Regions from separate parts of the Pseudomonas sp. RT6P73 genome, predicted to be linked through region 2. Evidence: riboswitches for the same ligand, from Rfam matches in the RefSeq annotation. Region 2 holds a riboswitch; the other holds the start of a gene.

Region 1 (11,023 bases), 920 kb from region 2:
CGACGCAGAAGCCGGCCAGGTCGTAGTCTTCGCCTTCGTACATGCCAGGCATTTCAGCGGTTTCGCCGCCGACCAGGGAACAGCCGGACAATTCACAGCCAGCGCCAATGCCGGTCACGACCTGGGTCGCGGTTTCGACGTTGAGCTTGCCGGTGGCGTAGTAGTCGAGGAAGAACAGCGGCTCGGCGCCGCAGACCACGAGGTCGTTCACGCACATGGCCACCAGGTCGATGCCGATGCTGTCGTGCTTGTTCAGGTTCAGTGCCAGGCGCAGCTTGGTGCCCACGCCGTCGGTGCCGGAAACCAGTACAGGCTGCTTGTAGCCGGCCGGGATTTCGCAGAGGGCGCCGAAACCGCCCAGGCCGCCCATGACTTCCGGGCGCGCAGTGCGCTTGGCGACGCTCTTGATGCGTTCGACCAATGCTTCACCGGCGTCGATGTCTACACCGGCGTCCTTGTAGCTCAGGGAGGGTTGCTTGCTCATGATCCAGGCCTTTAGGGGGGATTCAGGGGTAACGACCGAGTCCAGTGGGGCCGCCGAAACGGCGTAGGCGAGAGCCTTGCGCGCTATTCCGACACTGCCCGGCTGTTGCCGGTCTGCGAAGGCGCGCGATTTTATCAGGCTTGAGGGGCAGCGGCCATCCTCACGCCGACGGCAGGGGCATATCGGCCGAAAAAAACCGTTATTGCCCGTGTTGGTCGCGTCCCCGATGGCTGTATAAGGTATCGCGATTAACCGTCTATCGTTATGACAGTGCGAAAACTTAGTCAGATCGTGGTGAATGTTTTGCGCAGGGGCGTGGTCACAGCCTTGCTCGATCATCTTCATGCGGTCTGTTCCAGCCGCTCTTGTCGTCAGGAATCTTCCATGCGTTTTTTTTCCAGATTTTTATTTGCAGGCTGTTTGTCACTGGTCAGCCTGGCGAGTCATGCCGAAACCGTCAAAGGCCTATATCAAGTGCGCGAGCCTGTCAGCAGTCAGTCGGCGGAGGAGCGCAATCAGGCGACCCAGCGCGCGCTCGATACGCTGGTACTGCGCCTGACCGGTGATCCCAAGGCTGCGCAAAGTCCGGGGTTGGCGGCGCTGCGCAAAGACCCGCAACAGATCATCAGCCAATACGGTTTCGACGCTGGCCCGCCGGAAGTACTGAAGGTCGATTTCGACCCGGGCACCACCGAACAGGCTTTGCGCCGCGCCGGGTTGTCTTTGTGGGGGGCTAATCGGCCGTCGATCCTGAGCTGGTGGTTGAACGACTCCGCCGAGGGTTCGAGCCTGGTGGGTGATGGCCAGGCCAGCGCCGCGCCGTTGCGTCGCGCGGCCCAACACCGTGGTCTGCCATTGCGTCTGCCGTTGGCCGACCTGAGTGAGCAACTGGTCGCTACGGCGCCGAATCTTGAAGGCACGGATGCAGCGCCACTGCGCGGTGCATCGGACCGTTACAACGCTGACGGCTTGCTCGCGGTGCATGCCCGTGAAGAGGGCGGCCAGTGGCAGGCCAAGTGGAATTTATGGCTGGGCGACAAGAAGGAGGCGGGCAGCGTGCAGGGCGCGGACCAGGCCGCTGTGGCTGATGCAGTGATGCTGGCCGTCAGTGAGCGTCTGGCGCCGCGGTTTGTCGTGAAGCCCGGCGCTTCGGGCGAACAATTGCTGGAAGTGCAGGGCATGAACCTGGAACGCTACGCCGCCCTCGGGCGCTTGCTGGAGCCTTTTGGGGCGCGCCTGCAAAGTGTCGACGGCGAGCGCATTCTCTATCGGGTCAATGGCAGCCCCGAGCAGTTACGCTCGCAGCTGTCCCTGGCGAAGTTGCAAGAGGTGCCGGCGGGTGAGGCGCCAGCTCCGGTAGCCCCTGTGCAACCAGTGGCCGATGGTTCGGCGACTGTGATTGCACCAACTCCGGCACGGGTGCCGCAGCTGCGATTCCGTTGGTAAGGTTTTCTTTCTTTATATAGATGCATATGGAGTGGTACATGGCCGATACGCGGCGTTGGTTCTGGTTGGGTGGGGTGGTTCTGCTCTGCGTGTTTGTCTGGTTGTTGCATCCGATCCTGACGCCCTTTCTGGTGGCGTTGCTGCTGGCCTATCTGTTCGATCCGCTGGTGGATCGGCTGGAAAGGGCTGGCCTGTCACGCACCTGGGGCGTGGTGGCGGTGTTCGCGTTGTTCACCTTGATCTTCACGACATTGTTGCTGGTGTTGGTGCCGATGCTCGCCAAGCAACTGTTTCGCTTGTATGAGCTGGCGCCGCAGATGCTCGACTGGCTGCAGCACACCGCACTGCCATGGGCGCAATCGAAATTTGGGCTGTCGGATAATTTCTGGAAGTTCGACAAGCTCAAGGCCGCGATCAGCGAACACATGGGCCAGACCACCGACATTGTCGGGGTGGTGCTGAGCCAGGCGACGGCTTCCGGGCTGGCGTTGATTGGCTGGCTGGCGAACCTGGTGCTGATTCCGGTCGTGAGTTTCTACCTGCTGCGGGACTGGGACGTGATGATGGCCAAGGTCCGCAGCCTGCTGCCCCGTGAAAACGAAGAGCGCGTCGTGACCCTCGCCGGCGAATGCCATGAAGTGCTGGGTGCATTCGTGCGCGGGCAGTTGCTGGTGATGGTGGCGCTAGGGGTGATCTACTCGGCGGGCCTGATGTTGATAGGACTGGAGCTGGGGTTGTTGATCGGCATGATTGCCGGTTTGGCGGCGATTGTGCCGTACATGGGCTTTGTGATCGGGATCGGTGCGGCGTTGGTGGCCGGCCTGTTTCAGTTTGGTGGCGATCTGTATCCCATGGTCGGTATCGTCGCCGTGTTCATGGTCGGGCAGGCGCTGGAAGGCATGGTGTTGACGCCCTTGCTGGTGGGCGATCGTATCGGTCTGCACCCGGTGGCGGTGATCTTCGCCATTCTGGCCGGGGGCGAGCTGTTCGGCTTTACCGGCGTGTTGCTGGCGTTGCCAGTGGCGGCGGTGATCATGGTGCTGGTGCGCCATGTGCATGATTTATATAAAGATTCAGATATCTACAGCGGTGTCGACGAACCTGAACTATAAGGGGCGTTGATGTCTCACGGCGGGCGACCTGGTTTCATGCCGGGTTGGCCCGTTTCCCCCGCGCTGCTGTCACATGCGCCGCCAAAGAAACTGTCATAAAACCAGGGCGTTAACGCAAACCTTTGATTTTGCTTGTGGTCTGTCGCATTGTGCGACCCGCCTCACGGGTATAAACTTCGCAAACTTTACACAGAGGCCACTAACGGTTCCTTTGGAACTGTTCAGTCAGCATGAAACCGATTCAGCTGCCCCTAGGTGTGCGTCTGCGTGATGACGCTACCTTTATCAATTACTACCCAGGCGCCAATGCCGCTGCACTCGGCTATGTCGAGCGGCTATGCGAAGCCGACGCCGGCTGGACCGAAAGCCTGATTTATCTCTGGGGCAAGGACGGGGTAGGGCGTACGCACTTGTTGCAGGCAGCCTGCCTGCGCTTCGAGCAACTGGGGGAGCCGGCGGTGTATCTGCCGTTGGCCGAGCTGCTGGATCGCGGCATTTCCATCCTCGACAACCTCGAACAATACGAACTGGTCTGCCTGGATGATTTGCAGGCGGTGGCCGGTCGGGCGGATTGGGAAGAGGCGCTGTTCCATCTGTTCAATCGTTTGCGTGACAGCGGTCGACGCCTGTTGATTGCCGCGTCGACATCCCCGCGTGAACTGCCGGTGAAGCTGGCGGACCTCAAATCCCGTCTGACGTTGGCGCTGATCTTTCAGATGCGTCCGCTCTCCGACGAAGACAAATTACGCGCGTTGCAACTGCGTGCTTCCCGTCGCGGCCTGCACTTGACCGATGAAGTCGGGCATTTCATTTTGACTCGCGGCACCCGCAGCATGAGCGCGCTTTTCGAGCTGCTTGAACGCCTCGATCAGGCCTCCCTTCAAGCTCAGCGCAAGCTGACGATTCCTTTCCTGAAAGAAACATTAGGCTGGTAAAGCTCAAGCCTGGCAGGGGTTTTGGCATATTTCAGGCGTCAGAAAATCCGCTTTCCTACAAGTTGTAGGCTGCGCAGGCGTCTAAAAGGGGCTTAAGCGCTTAGATGTAAACGCGGAACCGGGAAGTCACATAAAGTTCGATTGAATTTGCAAATGAGGATGATAGCGGGCATAGTCGCGGCTTCTTTTATAACTATCAGCCACGGTCGTGCCCATGCTAAAGCGCTTCGCACCCCTCGTGCCTCTCGCACTCGTCACCTTGTTGTTCGGTTGCGCTGCCCACTCCCCAGTGACCCAGCAAGAGCAACAACAGCAGGTCAAGAATTCAGTTACCGCCCAGTCTACTTCCGTTCTTTTCCAGGAAGATCTTTACCAGGACAGCGTGGCCACCGATAAAGAACTGGCAAACTTCGCCGATGGCAAGTCGTACCAGCTTCCGGTTCTGGCAGACAGCATCCTCGAACGTGGCATGTCCCTGATCGGTACCCGTTACCGTTTCGGTGGCACCTCCGAGGCTGGCTTCGACTGCAGCGGTTTCATCGGTTATCTGTTTCGTGAAGAAGCCGGCATGAACCTGCCGCGCTCTACTCGCGAGATGATCAACGTGAACGCTCCGCTGGTGGCTCGCAGCGCGCTGAAGCCGGGTGACCTGCTGTTCTTCGCCACCAATGGTCGTCGCGGTCGTGTCAGTCACGCCGGGATCTACCTGGGCGACAACCAGTTCATCCACTCCAGCAGCCGCAAAAGCGGTGGTGTTCGGGTCGATAGCCTGGGCGACAGCTACTGGAGCAAGACCTTCATCGAAGCCAAGCGCGCACTCGCGATGGCCCCGACCGTGGTCACCGCCCGCAAGTAAATCTTCAGCCTGTCGCCACGTCAGTGGCGACAAAACGCCTCCGCGCAACGTAGTAGGCGGACAGTTTGTAAGGCGAACTTAAAGTCTTACTTGAAGTTTGGCCGATAGCCGCTAGAATCCAGATCTATTATTGATGGCAAACCGCCTGCGTCCTGCGCAGGCGGTTTTCTTTTCTGTCTTCCCGGCAGAAAAAGCCGCAGCCAGATCAGGATGTTCTGCAAATGACGATGTCGGCCCGCCTCACCATCATGCTCTTCGCAGCCCTGCTTAGCGCTTGCGCCAGTCGCACACCGCCCCCCGCGCCGGTGGTTCGCGCCCCCATTGTTTTCGGTAACCCGCAACCCTTTTCCCCCGAGGCAGAAGACGTGCTGTTCCGCGCGCTCGGCCTGGTTGGTACGCCGTATCGTTGGGGCGGTAACACGCCGGATTCGGGCTTTGATTGCAGCGGCCTGATCGGTTACGTCTACCGTGATGTCACCGGTATTTCCCTGCCGCGTACCACCCGCGAAATGATCAGCATGCAAGCGGCCAGCGTCGGCAAGGAAGGCCTGCAGACCGGTGACTTGATCTTCTTCGCCACCAATGGCGGCTCCCAGGTCAGCCATGCCGGGATCTACGTCGGCGAAGGCCGCTTCGTCCACGCGCCAGCCACTGGCGGCACGGTGAAGCTCGACAGCTTGTCCAAGGCTTACTGGCAGAAGGCTTATCTGAGCGCCAAGCGTGTTCTGCAGCCAGAGCACTTGGCGCGTAATCCCTAGTTCGCAGAGGTCGTCATGACCGCCCGCACACTTAATCTCGACGATTCCCTGTATCAATACCTGCTCGACGTTTCCCTGAGGGAAACGCCGCTGCTCAAGCGCTTGCGCGACGAAACCCAGGCGCTGCCCATGGCTCGCTGGCAGGTGGCGCCGGAGCAGGGGCAGTTCCTCGCGTTATTGGTCAAACTCACTGGCGCAAAACGCTTGCTGGAAGTCGGCACGTTCACCGGTTACAGCGCCTTGTGCATGGCTGCTGCGTTGCCGGAGGACGGTTCGCTGATCTGCTGTGATATCCCCGGTGACTACAACGCTATCGCACACCGTTACTGGCAGGAGGCGGGCCTCGCCAATCGCATCGATCTGCGTCTGGCGCCTGCGCTGGAAACCCTGGCTCAGCTGGATCAGCCGGGGCAATTCGACCTGATCTTCATTGATGCCGACAAGTCCAACTACCCGGGCTATCTGGAGCATGCACTGCGTCTGCTGCGCGTCGGCGGACTGGCGGTGTTCGATAACACGCTGTGGAGCGGGCGGGTGCTTGAGCGCAATCCCGAAAGCGCAGACACCCGAGCCATCCAGGCGCTCAATCGCGCCTTGAAGGATGACTCGCGGGTGGATTTGTCGTTGTTGCCGCTAGGAGATGGTTTAACTCTGTGCCGCAAACGCTAAACGCCCCCCTTGTAGGAGCGAGGCTTGCCCGCGAAGGCGTCGGCACATCCAACATTGATGTTGCCTGACCTAGAGCCTTCGCGGGCAAGCCTCGCTCCTACAAGGGGGGCTGTTGCAGTTACTTCGCGGTCGACACCCGCCACACCTTGTTCCCCACATCATCGGCCACCAGCAAACCTCCCTGCTGATCAATCACCACGCCCACAGGCCGGCCCATGGCTTTCTCATCCGCATTGAGGAAACCTGTGAGCACATCAACCGGTTGCCCGGTCGGCTTGCCTGCGCTGAACGGGACGAAAATCACTTTATAACCACTGTGCGGCTTTCGGTTCCACGAGCCGTGCTGGCCGATGAAGGCACCTTCCTTGAATTGCGCTGGCAGTGTGTTGCCCTCGGCAAACGACAGGCCCAGCGACGCGGTATGCGGGCCAACTGCGTAGTCCGGCGCAATGGCCTTGGCCACCAGGTCCGGATTTTGCGGCTCGACGCGAATATCGACGTGCTGGCCGTAATAGCTGAAGGGCCAGCCGTAAAATCCGCCGTCCTTCACTGAGGTGATGTAGTCCGGCACCAGATCGCTGCCGATTTCGTCCCGCTCATTGACCGCCGTCCACAGGGCGCCGGTCTGAGGTTCCCAGGCCAGACCGTTTGGATTGCGAATCCCCGAGGCGAAGATCCGGTGATTGCCGGTGGCGCGATCCACTTCCCAGATCGCCGCGCGACCTTCTTCCTGATCCAGGCCGTTTTCGCCGACGTTGCTGTTGGAGCCTACCGTGACGTAAAGCTTGCTCCCGTCCTTGCTGGCAATGACGTTTTTGGTCCAGTGGTGATTCAGCGTGCCACCCGGCAAATCGACCACCTTGCTCGGCGGCGACTTGATCGCCGTGTCGCCATTTTCATAGTGAAAGCGCAGCAAGCGATCAGTGTCGGCTACGTACAGGTCATTGCCGACCAGCGTCATGCCGAAGGGCGAATTGAGGTTTTCCAGGAACACCGTGCGGGTTTCGGCGATGCCGTCGTGGTCCTTGTCCCGCAGCAGCGTGATGCGATTCGGGCTGGGGACGCCGGCGCCGGCACGCCCCATGACTTTCTTCATGACCCAGCCTTTAACGCCTTTGCCGTCATCGGGTTTCGGTGGCGCGTTGGTTTCGGCCACCAATACATCGCCGTTGGGCAGCACATACAGCCAGCGCGGGTGATCGAGCCCTTCGGCAAATGCCGCCACTTGAGTGCCCGCCGCAGGGGTGGGTTTCGCGCCCTCCGGCCAGCCGATCGCCGGGGCGATATTCACCGTCGGGATCAGGGTTTTGTTGGGTTCTGGCAGCTTGGGTGACGGGCCGGTGCCGTCGGAGACTTGCAAGCTGGAGGTTTCACCACAGGCGGCGAGCCCTCCGGCGAGCGCGATGAGGAGAACGAGCTGGGGCTTGCGCATGCGGATCTTCCCTATGAATGCATTGACTTAATCATAGAGAAGATTTGACGCGCGATGGTTCAACCGGTCAGCCGCGGGCTTCCTTGAACAGCACGGCGATGCCGGGGTGGTAGTTGCCGGCTTCGTTGCGCAACTTGCGATAGGCGTACGGGAAATACCAGGCCACGGCGCAGCTGTGTTCCTTTTGCAGGTCGTCGACCATGTCCTGAAGTTCTTCCGGCGTCGCGCTCTGTTGGGCCTTTTGTGGCGCAACGAACAGGCAGCCGAGTTTCAGGTCGCTGGCGTAGCTGATGCGTTTGGCAGCGCTGGTGATGTCTTGCAGCGCCTGAGTCAGGTTCAGGCTATTGACCCGCGGCCAGCGTTGAGTGGTCTGAAGGTAGGCGCGTTCTTCGGCGGAGGCGATAAACAGATCGGCGCGGCCGTTGCGTTCGCCTTCTTCGTTTTGCTTGCGCGTGGTGGTTTGTTGCAGCGTGACCATTTCCGCCATCCAGGCCGCGGCGGAGAGTAAGCCGATGTTGGCTTTTTCGTCGTACCAGTAAGGCGTGTCGTTATCGCCGCGCACCGCATTGTAGCGGTCGATACAGTCAAACCAGCGTTCCAGCACCGGTCGCAGGAATTCCAGCTTCGGATTGCTGATGATCATGCCTTGCATGTTGCTCACCCTTTGTAATTGTGATGTTGGGTTGTGGCGCTTTGATATCACTGCTGACAGTGTGGTGCAAGTTGGGGGTCAGTAAATTGACCGGCGGCAGTATATCGCTCGCCCGCGCTTTGTCTTCAATTGACGCTCCACCCCCAACCCTCTAACCTTCGCGGCTTGTTTCAGGTGCTCTGTGGCGAAGGTCGACAGAGTGAAACAGGGAAGCCGGTGAGTGACTATCTTCACGCGACGAAACGTCACGATCCCGGCGCTGCCCCCGCAACGGTAAATGAGTAAAGATTGCGCCTTGAGCCACTGTGTCTACGTCGACATGGGAAGGCGCGCAGTCCGGCGCAAGCCGCTCATGAGCCCGGAGACCGGCCTGATTCATCCAACGGCATCACGGTGGGCGATGCCAGGCTTCTTGCCGTCTATTCTTGTGCCTGCCCGCCGTTATCCAGCCTCAACGGAGAGCTCCCCCATGACTGATTCCCCTGATCGTGACGAACGCCATCTGGCGCGCATGCAGCGCAAAAAAGCCGTGATCGACGAACGCATCGCCAACTCGCCGAATGAGTGCGGCCTGCTGCTGGTACTGACCGGCAACGGCAAAGGCAAGAGCAGCTCGGCCTTCGGCATGCTTGCCCGGTCCATGGGCCACGGCATGCAGTGCGGCGTGGTGCAGTTCATCAAGGGGCGCAACAGCACGGGTGAAGAGTTGTTCTTCCGCCGCTTCCCTGAGCAAGTACGCTTTCATGTGATGGGCGAGGGCTTCACCTGGGAAACCCAGGACCGCCAGCGTGACATCGCCGCCGCCGAAGCTGCTTGGGAAGTGTCCCGCGAACTGCTGCGCGATCCGTCGATCGGTCTGGTGGTGCTCGATGAACTGAACATCGCCCTCAAGCACGGTTACCTCGACCTCGATCAAGTGCTCACTGACTTGCAGGCGCGTCCGCCGATGCAACACGTGGTGGTCACCGGTCGCGGCGCCAAGCCGGAGATGATCGAGCTGGCCGATACGGTCACCGAAATGGGCGTGATCAAGCACGCGTTCCAGGCCGGGATCAAAGCGCAAAAAGGCGTCGAGTTGTGAGTCAACCACGTCATTGCCCGGCGGTATTGATCGCCGCGCCGGCCTCCGGTCAGGGCAAGACCACCGTCACCGCCGCGCTTGCCCGTTTGCATCGCAATCAGGGGCGCAAGGTTCGCGTATTCAAGTGCGGCCCGGACTTTCTCGACCCGATGATTCTCGAGCGCGCCAGCGGTGCGCCGGTGTATCAACTGGACATGTGGATGGTCGGCGAGCAGGAAAGTCGTCGTCTGTTGTGGGAAGCCGCCGGTGAAGCCGACCTGATTCTCATCGAAGGCGTCATGGGGCTGTTCGACGGCACGCCGTCCAGCGCTGACCTGGCGCGGCACTTCGGTGTGCCGGTGCTCGGTGTGATCGACGGTACGGCGATGGCGCAGACTTTTGGTGCGCTGGCGTTGGGGTTGGCGAAGTATCAGCCGGACTTGCCGTTTGCCGGTGTGTTGGCCAACCGTGTGGGCACGTTGCGGCACGCGCAGTTGCTCGAAGGCAGCCTGACCGAAGGCTTGCGCTGGTACGGCGCGTTGTCGCGCGAGACCGGGATTGAACTGCCGAGTCGCCATCTCGGTCTGGTCCAGGCCAGCGAGTTGAACGATCTCGATCTGCGCCTCGATGCAGCGGCCGAATCGCTGGCCAGCAGTTGCGATGTGGCGCTGCCGCCGCCCGTGGAATTCGCGGCGCCTGAAATGATCGTCGCAGAGCCTTTGCTGGCCGGCGTGCGAATCGCAGTGGCCCGTGATGAGGCGTTCGCTTTCACCTACGGTGCGAGCCTGGATTTGCTGCGGGCCATGGGCGCCGAACTGCTGTTTTTCTCGCCAATCCGCGATGCTGATTTGCCAGAGGCGGACAGCCTTTATCTCCCGGGCGGTTATCCGGAGCTGCACCACGTGGCGCTGTCACAGAACACCTCGATGCTCATTGCGATCCGCGCCCATCATGCCGACGGCAAACCGTTGTTGGCCGAGTGTGGCGGGATGTTGTACCTGCTTGATTCGTTGACCGACGTCGAAGGCATTCGCGCTGAATTGGTCGGTTTGCTGGCGGGTGATGCGGTGATGCAAAAGCGTCTGGCGGCGCTGGCATTGCAAGCGGTTGAGTTACCGGAAGGTTCGTTGCGCGGGCACACCTATCACCATTCGCTGACCAGCACCGAGCTTGAGCCGATTGCTCGTGGGCTCAGTCCGAATGGCGGGCGCGGGGCAGAGGCGGTTTATCGTGAGGGGCGGATGACGGCTTCTTATGTGCACTTTTATTTTCCGTCCAATCCCACTGCTGTAGCCGCATTGTTTGCGCCTGACCGGGAGGCCGCCATCGCGAGCAGGCTCACTCCTACAGGGGACCGCGTTTCGTCAGGCAGAGCTCCATCTAATGTGGGAGCGAGCCTGCTCGCGAAGAGGCCATGACTGACAACGCATTCAGCCAGGCCGAACGCGACGCAGTTTATCGAGCCATCGGCGAACGCCGCGACATGCGCCACTTCAGCGGCGGCACCGTCGAGCCCGAGTTACTGCGACGCCTGCTCGAAGCCGCCCATCAGGCCCCCAGCGTCGGCCTGATGCAACCCTGGCGATTCATTCGCATCAGCGACCGCACACTGCGCGACA
Region 2 (11,023 bases):
AAACCTGTGCGGTTTTAGAGCATGTCCCGGTTTTGCATGAATATCGCTCATGTTGGTGTTGGGGCTACACCGGTAGAATCGCGGCGCTTTTTCATGATCGGGACCAGGGACATGTCGTATCGCGTCATCACCAGCATTTTCATGCTGCTTTTAAGCTGGGATGCCGTTGCGCAGGATCCCGCGATTTCCCCGGCCATTTCCTACAGCCGGGACATCCAGCCGATCTTCACCGAAAAGTGCGTGGCCTGCCATGCGTGCTACGACTCCGCCTGTCAGCTCAATCTGGGCAGCGGCGAAGGGGTGGCGCGTGGCGCGACCAAAACCCCGGTCTACGACGGCGAACGCAGCCAGGCGGCCGCGCCGACCCGGCTGTTTTACGACGCCTTCGGCAAACGCGCCTGGCAGCAGAAGGGCTTCTATTCGGTCCTCGACGCCCAAGGCAGCCAAGCTGCTTTGATGGCACGAATGCTGGAGCTGGGCCACACAACCCCGCTGCAACCCAACGCCAAATTGCCGGAAGACATCGTCCTGGGCCTGAACCGGGAAAACATGTGCGCCATGCCGGCCGAGTTCGACGGTTACGCCAGTACCCATCCGAAGGAAGGCATGCCGCTGGCGGTCACCGGCCTGACCGACCAGCAATACCAGACGCTGCAACGCTGGCTGGCCTCGGGTGCGCCCATCGATGAGCAAGGCCTGGTGCCGAGCGCGAAGGAAGCCTTGCAGGTGGTGCAGTGGGAAAATCTGCTCAATGCCCCGGGCGCGCGGCAAAGTCTGGTAGGCCGCTGGTTGTTCGAGCATTGGTTCCTTGCCCACCTCTACTTCAAGGATGGCGAACCGGGGCATTACTTCCAGTGGGTGCGCTCGCGAACCCCGACCGGGCAGCCGATTGACCTGATCAACACCCGCCGGCCAAACGACGATCCAGGCACCCAGGTGTATTACCGTCTGTGGCCGGTGCAGGGCGTGATCGTGCACAAGACCCACATCACCTATCCGCTGAGCGCGGCGAAAATGGCGCGGATCAAAAGCCTGTTTTACAACGGCAATTGGCAGGTCAACGCCTTGCCGGGATACGGGCCGGAACGTCGGGCCAATCCGTTCACCACATTCGAAGCGATCCCGGCGCAGGCGCGTTATCAGTTCATGCTCGATAACGCCGAATACTTTGTGCGCACCTTCATTCGCGGCCCGGTCTGCCGCGGCCAGATCGCCACCGATGTGATCCGCGATAATTTCTGGGCGCTGTTCCAGGCGCCGGAGCACGACCTCTACATCACCGACCCGAACTATCGCGGCCAGGCCACGCCGTTGCTGGCCATGCCGGGGCAAAACGACGACGTCGGCAGCGTCCTGAGCCTGTGGCATGACTACCGCAACAAACGCAACGAGTACGAAGCGCTGCGCCGGGACAATTACGCCGAGCTGCCGGCGCCGAGCTGGTCGACCCTGTGGGCCGGCAACGACAACGCGCTGCTGAGCATCTTCCGGCATTTCGACAGCGCTTCGGTGAACAAGGGCCTGATCGGCGACGTGCCGCAAACCCTGTGGCTGTTCGACTTTCCGCTGCTGGAGCGCACGTATTATCAGTTGGCGGTCAACTTCGATGTGTTCGGCAACGTGTCGCACCAAGCCCAGACGCGGCTGTACTTCGACCTGATCCGCAACGGCGCCGAACAGAATTTCCTGCGCCTGATGCCGGCCGATTCGCGGGACGATTACCTCAATGATTGGTACCAGAGCGGCGGCCAATTCAAGATGTGGCTGGATTACGAAGCCATCGACAACGACACGCCCACGGCGCTGAAACTGGATGAGAAGGACCCCAAGCGCGACTTCGCAATGCAGTTGCTGTCCCGTTACGGCGAGCTCAATGCCAGGCCCGATCCGATCAACCGTTGCGACGGCGCTTACTGCTCGCGGCCGAACATCGACCCGGCGTTGCAGAGCGCCGAGCAGGCCTTGAGTCGCCTGACTTCACGCCCGGCGGCCGGTTTGCGGGTCATCGATCAGTTGCCGGAAGCGACCATGCTGCGGGTTGAAACGGCAAGTGGTACACGCGAGGTCTACAGCCTGTTGCGCAACCGGGCCCACAGCAACGTGGCGTTCCTGCTGGGCGAGTCGCTGCGGTATCAGCCAGGCCTCGACACCTTGACGATTTTCCCGGGTGTGCTCAGCAGTTACCCGAACTTCATCTTCAACGTTCCCGCCGACCAGGTGCCGGCGTTCGTCGATGCGATGGAAAACGCTAAAGATGCGCACCGCTTCGAGAAAATCGTCGAGCGCTGGGGCATTCGCCGCAGTCATCCGCAGTTCTGGTTTTACTTCCATGACCTGAGTCGCTACCTCCACGAAACCGAGCCGGTGGAAGAGGGCGTGCTGGACATGAACCGGTACGAGAATCTTTGATCGACTTTTGAGGGTAGGCAGTTGTCGGATCTCATAGGCGCCGCCAAACCCTTGTGGGAGCGAGCCTGCTCGCGATAGCGGAATGTCAGTCGAAATTGATTTGCCAGATACACCGCTATCGCGAGCAGGCTCACTCCCACAGGGGAACTGTGGTGGTTTTGGGTCTTGCGGTGGAGGGGCACCCATGTTGATTTCAGTACAGGCACTGCGCGCCATCGCAGCCTGGGCGGTGGTCTGCCACCATTTCATGCAGATTTTCTTCGACTTCCAGGCCCGTGGGCCGGTGGGCCAGGCGTTTATCGACAAAGGCGCCGTGGGCGTCGATATCTTCTTCGTCATCAGCGGCCTGGTGATCTTCCTGTCCACCGAGGGCAAAGCGCTGCCGCCGGTGCGGTTTCTGCTGTACCGACTGTTTCGGATCGTCCCGGCGTACTGGCTGTACACGGTGCTGATGGCGCTGGTGGTCGTGTTCGCACAGCCTGTTTTGCCGGATCAGTCGGTCGACTGGTCGCATTTCCTGCTGTCGCTGTTGTTCATTCCTACAGAGAATCCCGGCGGCTACGGGATTTATCCGACCCTCAACGTCGGCTGGACCCTCAACTACGAGATGCTGTTCTACCTGCTGTTTGGCTGGGCACTGCTGTTCCGCTTGCACTTCAGGTTATTGATCGTCGCGGCGTTGCTGTTCGCGGTGTGCCAGGCCTGGACCGGTTATGGCTGGGTCAGCGAGTTTTACCGTTCGGACATCGTTTACGAGTTCCTGCTGGGGATCGCCATCGGCATGCTTTACCGCCGAGGCTGGATCAAACCGGGGTTGTGGCTACCGCTGCTGGGGATTGGCGGCGCGTTGCTGGCCATTTATCACTGGTCGCCGGCGCCACGTTTCCTGGCCTGGGGCTTGCCGAGTGCGGTGCTGGTGATGGCGTGCATTTCGCTGGAGCGCTATGTCGAGAACAATCGGGTGTTCAAACTGCTCGGCAATTGTTCCTACTCGGTGTACCTGATGCATGTGCTGGTGCTGTCTGCCGGTGGATTTGTCGCACAGCGTTATGGCGTGAATCCCTACGTGATGTTCGCCGTTTGCGCGGCGACTATCGGTCTAGCGTCCTGGGCAAGTTACGAATTTGTAGAAAAACGCAGCTATCAGTGGCTTAAAGCCCGGATTGACGGTGAAACGGCGGCTTAACCGGCGACGGCTCTTTCCCGACAAAAATACTAGGACTTTGTACGGCGCGATGATTGGCGTAAACTGCGCCCAAGCCTGCGAGGAGTTTCCATGACCGCTATTACCATCACCGACGCCGCCCACGATTATCTGGCTGATCTGCTCTCCAAGCAGAACACCCCGGGTATCGGCATCCGCGTCTTTATTACCCAGCCTGGCACCCAGTACGCCGAAACCTGCATTGCTTACTGCAAGCCGGGCGAAGAGAAACCTGAAGACACCGCGCTGGGGCTTAAAAGCTTCACCGCTTACATCGATTCGTTCAGCGAAGCTTTCCTGGACGACGCGGTAGTCGACTACGCCACCGACCGCATGGGCGGCCAGCTGACGATCAAGGCGCCAAACGCCAAAGTCCCGATGGTCAACGCCGACAGCCCGGTCAACGAGCGCATTAATTACTACCTGCAAACCGAGATCAACCCGGGGCTGGCCAGCCACGGCGGTCAGGTCAGCCTGATCGATGTGGTCGAGGACGGCATCGCCGTACTGAAGTTCGGCGGCGGTTGCCAGGGCTGCGGCCAGGCCGACGTCACCCTTCGCGAAGGCATCGAGCGCACCTTGCTCGAGCGCATTCCCGAGCTCAAGGGTGTACGCGATGTGACTGACCACACGCAGAAAGAAAATGCCTACTACTGAGTAAGGTGTTCGCTGCAAACATAGAAAACGGCGCCCCGTGAGCGCCGTTTTTTTATGGGTGATCGATTATCTGTGGCGAGGGGGCTTTGTGGCGAGGGGATTTATCCCCGTTCGGCGGCGAAGCCGTCGCTAAACCTGCTTGCTATGAATGCCTGAAAGAATGCAGGGGGCCGCGTCGCAGCCCAACGGGGATAAATCCCCTCGCCACAGGAAGCCCCCTTATCACAGGGTTGGGCGTGACTCAGGGCCTGTAGAGATGCGCATGCCCCGCGCGATACAGCGATGACTCGCTGAACTGATCACTCCCCAACACCCGACCCACCAGAATCAACGCCGTGCGCCGAAACCCCTTGGCCGCAACCTTTTCGGCAATGTCCGCAATCGTCCCCATCACCCAATCCTGATCCGGCCAGGTCGCCCGGTGGATCACCGCAATCGGGCAGTCCGCGCCGTAATGCGGCAGCAATTCGGCAAGGATTTTCTCCAGATGCTGCACGCCCAAATGAATCGCCATAGTCGCCCCATGCTGCGCCAGACTGCCCAGCTCTTCACCGGCCGGCATCACGGTTTTGTCGGCATAACGGGTCAGAATCACGCTCTGGGAAATGTCGGGCAACGTCAGTTCAGCCCCCAACAACGCCGCACACGCGGCAGTCGCTGTTACCCCGGGAATGATTTCAAACGCAATCCCGAGTTCTCGCAGATAACGAATCTGCTCACCAATCGCCCCGTACAAACTAGGATCACCGGAATGCACCCGCGCCACGTCCTGGCCGTTGGCATGGGCGGTTGTGATCAGTTCGATGATCTGCTCCAGGTGCAATTCGGCGCTGTTGACCACCTGTTCGGCGCAATGGCCTTCCAGTACGGCGGCGGGCACTAAAGAGCCGGCATAGATGATTACCGGGCAACTGCGAATCAGCCGTTGGCCTTTGACGGTGATCAGTTCCGGGTCGCCGGGACCTGCGCCAATGAAGTAGACGGTCATCGTCCATTCCTTTGAAAAAAGAGTCTGTCAGAAAAAGGGCTTGGGCAAGGCTTCAGATGAAGATTGCTCATGATCGAAGGCAGGGAATATCCGGGATCTTACGCAACGCAGGCCAATGCCAGAGTGGCCTGGGCATATTTTTGTCGCGAGATCAGTAGTTTTGCCGGTGCCTGGGCCAACTGTTCGACCAGGGCCAGGGCAGCACTTTCCGCCACGCCGTAGCAGCCGGTGCGTTCGAACGCGATGTCTGAATGATGGCTGAGTTGCGGTTTGTAACCTTGCAGTTGCTCGCTGCTGAAATACATCAGCGGCAATGCGAGTTGCGCGGCCAACTCGATCAGGCCAGGTTCATCACGCTTCAGGTCGATGCTGGCCAGGGCGTTGATCTGGTGAAGTTCGATTTTATGCGCCTGTAATGCCTGATCGAGCAACGCCCGCAGCGTACTGGCGGGGCAGCCGCGCTGGCAGCCCAGGCCGACGACTAAAGTCGGCGCTGTGCCGGTATCAATCATGCGTGGTATTGGCCATCGCTTTTGCGGCGGAACAACCAGGCGCTGATCAGGCCCAGGGCCAGCCAGAACGCGACGTTGGTCAGCTGCGAAGCGATTTTGAACTGTGTTTCCAGGGCTTCCGGAGCCAGCATCGAGTGCACTTCCGGTTGCGGTGCGCCGATCACATGCGGAACGGCGAGAATCGCCACGCCGAGGATCTTCATCAGCCAGTGACGGCTGAACACGATCAGCGCGATGCCGACAGCCGTGGAGGCGGCCGTGCCGATCCACCAGAGTTGCCGTTGCGCCAGATCTGCCGCCGCAGTGCCCGGCAGTTCAGGCGGCAAGCCGAGGGTTGGCGCCAACACGAAGGTCGCGTAACCGGCCAGGCCCCAAAGCAAGCCCTGCGAGGTTTTGGTCGGTGCACGCAGGGTGTAGAGACCGGCGAGCATCAGGGCAAAACCAACGGCAACGACGAGGTTGCCGCCCGTGGTCGACAGCACGCGCTGCCAGCCGTCTTCCGGTTCCCAGGCTTCGGCGTCGTGAGTGTGAGCGGCGACACCGGCGGCGTGTTCGTGAACTTCAACCGCGGCCGGCTCGGATTTTTCGTAGGTTTCGGCCTGCAAAATCAGCGGAGACACCCAGAAGCTTTGCAGCAGGGTCAGCAACAGGGCAGCCAGCAGCCCGGTGAAACCTGCGGTTTGCGCAATACGCTTGATCATGTCGGCAGGTCTCAATGGCACGGGAAGGCGGAGCTGTGACGGGTATCGTGCGCAGCGTTGTGGACCGCTTCGATGTGCGAGAAGCCGGCAAAATACACAAGGCACGCGCCAAGGATCGATGCGCAAACGGCAGCGGTCAGGCGTTGAGTCAGGGTCGTGGTGGTGCTGGCCGTTGTGTGGCGAGTGCTGCTGATGATCGACATGGCGCTTCCCTCTGGTCTGTCAGCGGGTGAATAGAGCGCATGGAAGACCCCTGCGAGTCGGACACGCAAAGGTTCAAACAGCGCCCGCCCACCGCGGGTTTGTCATTCAGTGATCGTAGTGGTCACTTTGTGTTGCGGGCCGGTCTCCGGGCTCACGAGGGGCCAAGGCTTGCGCCTGAACCTGCAAGCATCACCTTCCCATGCCGAACTGCTGGCACAGTGGATTTGACGCTTCGCTCGCTTACCGTTGCGGGGGCAGCACCGGACTGACATGGCCTTGAGTAAAGCACATGATTCACCGGTTTCCCGTTTCACCCTGTGAAGGGCACCCGTAACAAGGCGTGTAGGAGAGCATGGGCGGGGGTTTGGCGTCAATTGGCAGGGGTTCTCATCTTGGAATTGAGTCGAGAACCTGTGGCGAGGGGATTTATCTGTGGCGAGGGGGCTTGCCCCCGTTGGGTTGCGAAGCGACCCCCTGCATTCTTTCAGGCATAGCCCGCAAGCAGGTTTTGCGACGGCTTCGCCGCCGAACGGGGGCAAGCCCCCTCGCCACAGGGAATCACGAGTGCCTCACGGACATTGACCCGCCCCGACGCGATGCGTAGCCTTGCGCTTTCGAGGTTCTTCGGCATTTGCCGAAGCTAAGAAGGGAACGCGGTCGATGCCGCGGCTGCCCCCGCAACTGTGAACGGTGATGTTCGCTGCCACGCCACTGCAAGCCCTGTCCAACGGGTTCGCGGGAAGGCGCAGCGAATGCCAGGCCAACTGCCCGGCACACCGTCAGCCAGGAGACCTGCCTCGACACAGATTCTCACTACAACCGGGCGGGGTGATCCGGTGGCGAACTCTTCCGCGCGCGTCCGTCGCTGCGATTGTCGTCCCGTATGCCCGCCACCTAGCCAAAGGGCATCCGATGAAAACACTGGCCAAACTCCCCGTCACCATCGTTACCGGCTTCCTCGGCTCGGGCAAAACCACCCTGCTGCGGCACATGCTCGACAACGCTCAGGGCCGCCGCATCGCGGTGATCGTCAACGAGTTTGGCGAGCTGGGCATCGACGGCGAAATCCTCAAACAGTGCTCCATCGGTTGCACTGAAGAAGAAGCCAACGGCCGCGTCTATGAACTGGCCAACGGCTGCCTGTGCTGCACCGTCCAGGAAGAATTCTTCCCGGTGATGCGCGAACTTGTCGCCCGTCGCGGCGACCTCGACCACATCCTCATCGAAACCTCCGGCCTGGCGCTGCCAAAACCACTGGTTCAAGCCTTCCAGTGGCCGGAAATCCGCAGCGCCTGCACCGTTGACGCGGTCATCACCGTGGTCGACAGCCCAGCGGTCGCCGCTGGCACCTTCGCCGCGTTCCCGGACCAGGTCGATGCCCAGCGCAAACTCGACCCGAACCTGGACCACGAATCGCCGTTGCACGAGCTGTTCGCCGACCAACTGGCCAGCGCCGACCTAGTGATCCTCAACAAGGCCGATCTGATCAGCCCTGAAGACCTGGCCCGCGTACGCCTGGAAGTCGCTGAAGAGCTGCCGCCGGCAGTAAAAGTCATCGAAGCCAGCAGCGGTCGTGTGCCACTGGACGTGCTGATCGGCCTCGGTGCCGGTTCCGAAGAACACATCGACAGCCGTCACAGCCATCACGATCACCACCACGAAGGTGAGGACGATCACGATCACGACGCTTTCGATTCGATCTCCATCGAGCTGCCGCAAGCTGACGAAAGCCTGCTGCTGGACGCGCTGACCCAATTGGTGGTTCAGCACGGCATCCTGCGGGTCAAAGGTTTCGCGGCGATCCCGAACAAACCGATGCGCCTGCTGATCCAGGGCGTGGGCACGCGTTTCGACAAGCATTTCGACCGTCAGTGGGGCGCCGACGAAGCGCGCGCCACGCGCCTGGTATTGATCGGCCAGGAACTGGACGGAATTCTAATCGAAGCGCAATTGCGCGCCGCGCTCAGCGCTTAAGCCATGCACCTGCTCAGGACCCAGCCCGGCGGTTTCGTGTCGGATGACAACATTGCCGACCTTGGACAAACCCCCGCCGAGCTGGTGATCCTGTGCAGCGGCGACTCAAGCCTGGCGCTGCTCGCCGAAGCGGCGCAGCAGTTGCCGGATGATTACCCCAGCGTGCGGCTGGCCAACCCGATGCAGGTGCAGAATCATGCGTCGGTCGACCTGTATGTCGACGAAGTGCTGCGCCACGCCAAGGTAATTCTGATTTCGCTGCACGGCGGCATTGCCTATTGGCGTTACGGTGTCGAGCGTCTGGTGGAACTGTCCCAACGCGGCGTGCAGCTGATTCTGGTGCCCGGCGATGATCGCCCGGACCCGGAACTCAGCGACCTCAGCACCGTGTCTGCCGGCGACCGCGACCGCCTCTGGCAGTTTTTGCGTCAGGGTGGCATGGCCAATGCCCTGGATTTTTTCCGTTGCCTGGCCAATCGCTGGCTGGATCGCGATTACGTGTGGGCCGAGCCGCAAACCCTGCCGCGCACGGCGATTTACCACCCGCACAAAAGCCCCGCAGATCTTCACGATTGGCAAGCCGACTGGCAGGCCGGTCAACCGGTGGCGGCCGTGCTGTTTTACCGCTCGCACTTGCAGGCGGCGAACACCGCATTCATCGATGTTTTCTGCCAGCGTTTGCAGGCAGCGGGCTTGAATCCGTTGCCGATTGCGCTGGCCAGTTTGAAAGAGCCCGGCTGCCTGACGGTGGTCGAGGACCTGCTGGATGAAGTCGAGGCGGGGGTGATTCTCAACACTACCGGCTTTGCCCAATCCAGCCCCGAAGCGCCGCATCTACGACCGTTTCGCCGCAACATCCCAGTAATCCAGGCGATCTGCGCCCAGGACAACGAGCCGGGCTGGCGTGCCAGTGAACAGGGCCTCGGCCCGCGTGATCTGGCGATGCACATCGCCTTGCCGGAACTGGACGGCCGGATCATCAGCCGGCCGATCAGCTTCAAGGACCTGGCGTGGCGCAGCGAGCGCAGTCAGTCGGACGTGGTGTGCTATCGGGCGCAACCGGAACGCATGGATTTCGTCGCCGAACTGGCGCGGCGCTGGATCGATCTGGCCCGGGTGCCAAATCGCGAAAAACGCATCGCGCTGATCCTCGCCAACTACCCGACCCGCGACGGACGGATCGGCAATGGCGTTGGCCTCGACACCCCGGCCGCCGCGCTGAACATCCTGCGTGCGCTGCACACCGAAGGTTATCCGCTGCCCGCCGAATTGCCGGAGAGCGGCACTGCGTTGATCCAGCAATTGCTCGGCGGCGTCAGCAACGACCTCGACACCATCGACCAGCGTCCCTGCCAGCAAAGCCTGGCGATGGACGACTATCGGGCGATGTTCAACACATTGCCCGAGGCCAATCAGCAAGCCGTGCTGGAGCGCTGGGGCACGCCCGACAGCGATCCGATGTGCCGTGACGGACGCATGATGATCGCCGGGCTGCGTTTTGGCCTGACCTTTGTCGGCATTCAACCGGCGCGGGGTTATCAGGTTGATCCGAGCGCGGTGTATCACGACCCGGATCTGGTGCCGCCCCACGGTTATCTGGCGTTCTACTTCTGGCTGCGCAATACCTATGGCGCTCACGGCGTGATCCACGTCGGCAAGCACGGCAACCTCGAATGGTTGCCGGGCAAAGGTGTCGGGCTGTCGGAAAACTGCTGGCCGGACGCGCTGCTCGGGCCGCTGCCGAATATCTATCCATTTATCGTCAACGACCCGGGCGAGGGCGCCCAGGCCAAGCGCCGCACCCAGGCGGTGATCATCGATCACCTGATGCCGCCGCTGACCCGCGCCGAAACCTACGGCCCGCTGCGCAACCTTGAGTTGCTGGCCGACGAGTATTACGAAGCACAATTGCTCGATCCGCGCCGCGCCCGGGAGTTGCAGCGCGACATTCTGCAACTGGTGCGCGAGACGCACATCGACCGTGAGCTGCAACTGGACGAAAAGCTCAACAGCGATGCCGATGCGGCGATCTGGTTGCCACGGCTGGACACGTACCTGTGCGACTTGAAAGAGTCGCAGATTCGCGATGGCCTGCACATCTTTGGCGAGTCGCCGACCGGGCGCTTGCGTATCGATACGTTGTTGGCGCTGTTGCGCATTCCCCGTGGCGATGGTCGTGGGGCGCAGTCGAGTTTGTTGCGGGCGTTGGCGAAGGCGTTTGAGTTGGGGTTTGATCCGCTGGATTGTGCGTTGGCCGAGCCGTGGACCGGGCCTCGGCCCGTTGAGCTGTTGAGCGTTACTGATGAAGTGTGGCGCACGGCTGGCGATACCCGCGAACGGCTGGAGCTTTTCGCCGCCCAGATGATCTCGCTGA

What was found. A riboswitch is a leader RNA that binds a small molecule or an ion and turns the genes downstream of it on or off. The one in region 2 is predicted to bind cobalamin.
Region 1: another riboswitch for cobalamin. It lies ahead of cobO (cob(I)yrinic acid a,c-diamide adenosyltransferase); the one in region 2 lies ahead of ACYZT6_RS11315 (CbtB domain-containing protein).

The regions. Positions count from the first base shown of each region.
Region 1 is NZ_JBUBUV010000002.1:1,378,110-1,389,132, forward strand. It holds gene purM (phosphoribosylformylglycinamidine cyclo-ligase) at 1-484, opposite strand, end outside; gene ACYZT6_RS06805 (DUF2066 domain-containing protein) at 869-1,930, shown strand; gene ACYZT6_RS06810 (AI-2E family transporter) at 1,969-3,042, shown strand; gene hda (DnaA regulatory inactivator Hda) at 3,273-3,977, shown strand; gene ACYZT6_RS06820 (C40 family peptidase) at 4,192-4,833, shown strand; gene ACYZT6_RS06825 (C40 family peptidase) at 5,055-5,591, shown strand; gene ACYZT6_RS06830 (class I SAM-dependent methyltransferase) at 5,607-6,260, shown strand; gene ACYZT6_RS06835 (PQQ-dependent sugar dehydrogenase) at 6,379-7,692, opposite strand; gene ACYZT6_RS06840 (hypothetical protein) at 7,760-8,344, opposite strand; cobalamin riboswitch at 8,500-8,732, shown strand; gene cobO (cob(I)yrinic acid a,c-diamide adenosyltransferase) at 8,814-9,425, shown strand; gene ACYZT6_RS06850 (cobyrinate a,c-diamide synthase) at 9,422-10,822, shown strand; gene bluB (5,6-dimethylbenzimidazole synthase) at 10,819-11,023, shown strand, end outside.
Region 2 is NZ_JBUBUV010000002.1:2,302,042-2,313,064, forward strand. It holds gene ACYZT6_RS11285 (fatty acid cis/trans isomerase) at 112-2,409, shown strand; gene ACYZT6_RS11290 (acyltransferase family protein) at 2,594-3,595, shown strand; gene nfuA (Fe-S biogenesis protein NfuA) at 3,686-4,270, shown strand; gene cobM (precorrin-4 C(11)-methyltransferase) at 4,512-5,258, opposite strand; gene ACYZT6_RS11305 (cobalamin biosynthesis protein) at 5,357-5,770, opposite strand; gene ACYZT6_RS11310 (CbtA family protein) at 5,767-6,471, opposite strand; gene ACYZT6_RS11315 (CbtB domain-containing protein) at 6,483-6,674, opposite strand; cobalamin riboswitch at 6,795-7,022, opposite strand; cobalamin riboswitch at 7,276-7,489, shown strand; gene cobW (cobalamin biosynthesis protein CobW) at 7,588-8,649, shown strand; gene cobN (cobaltochelatase subunit CobN) at 8,653-11,023, shown strand, end outside.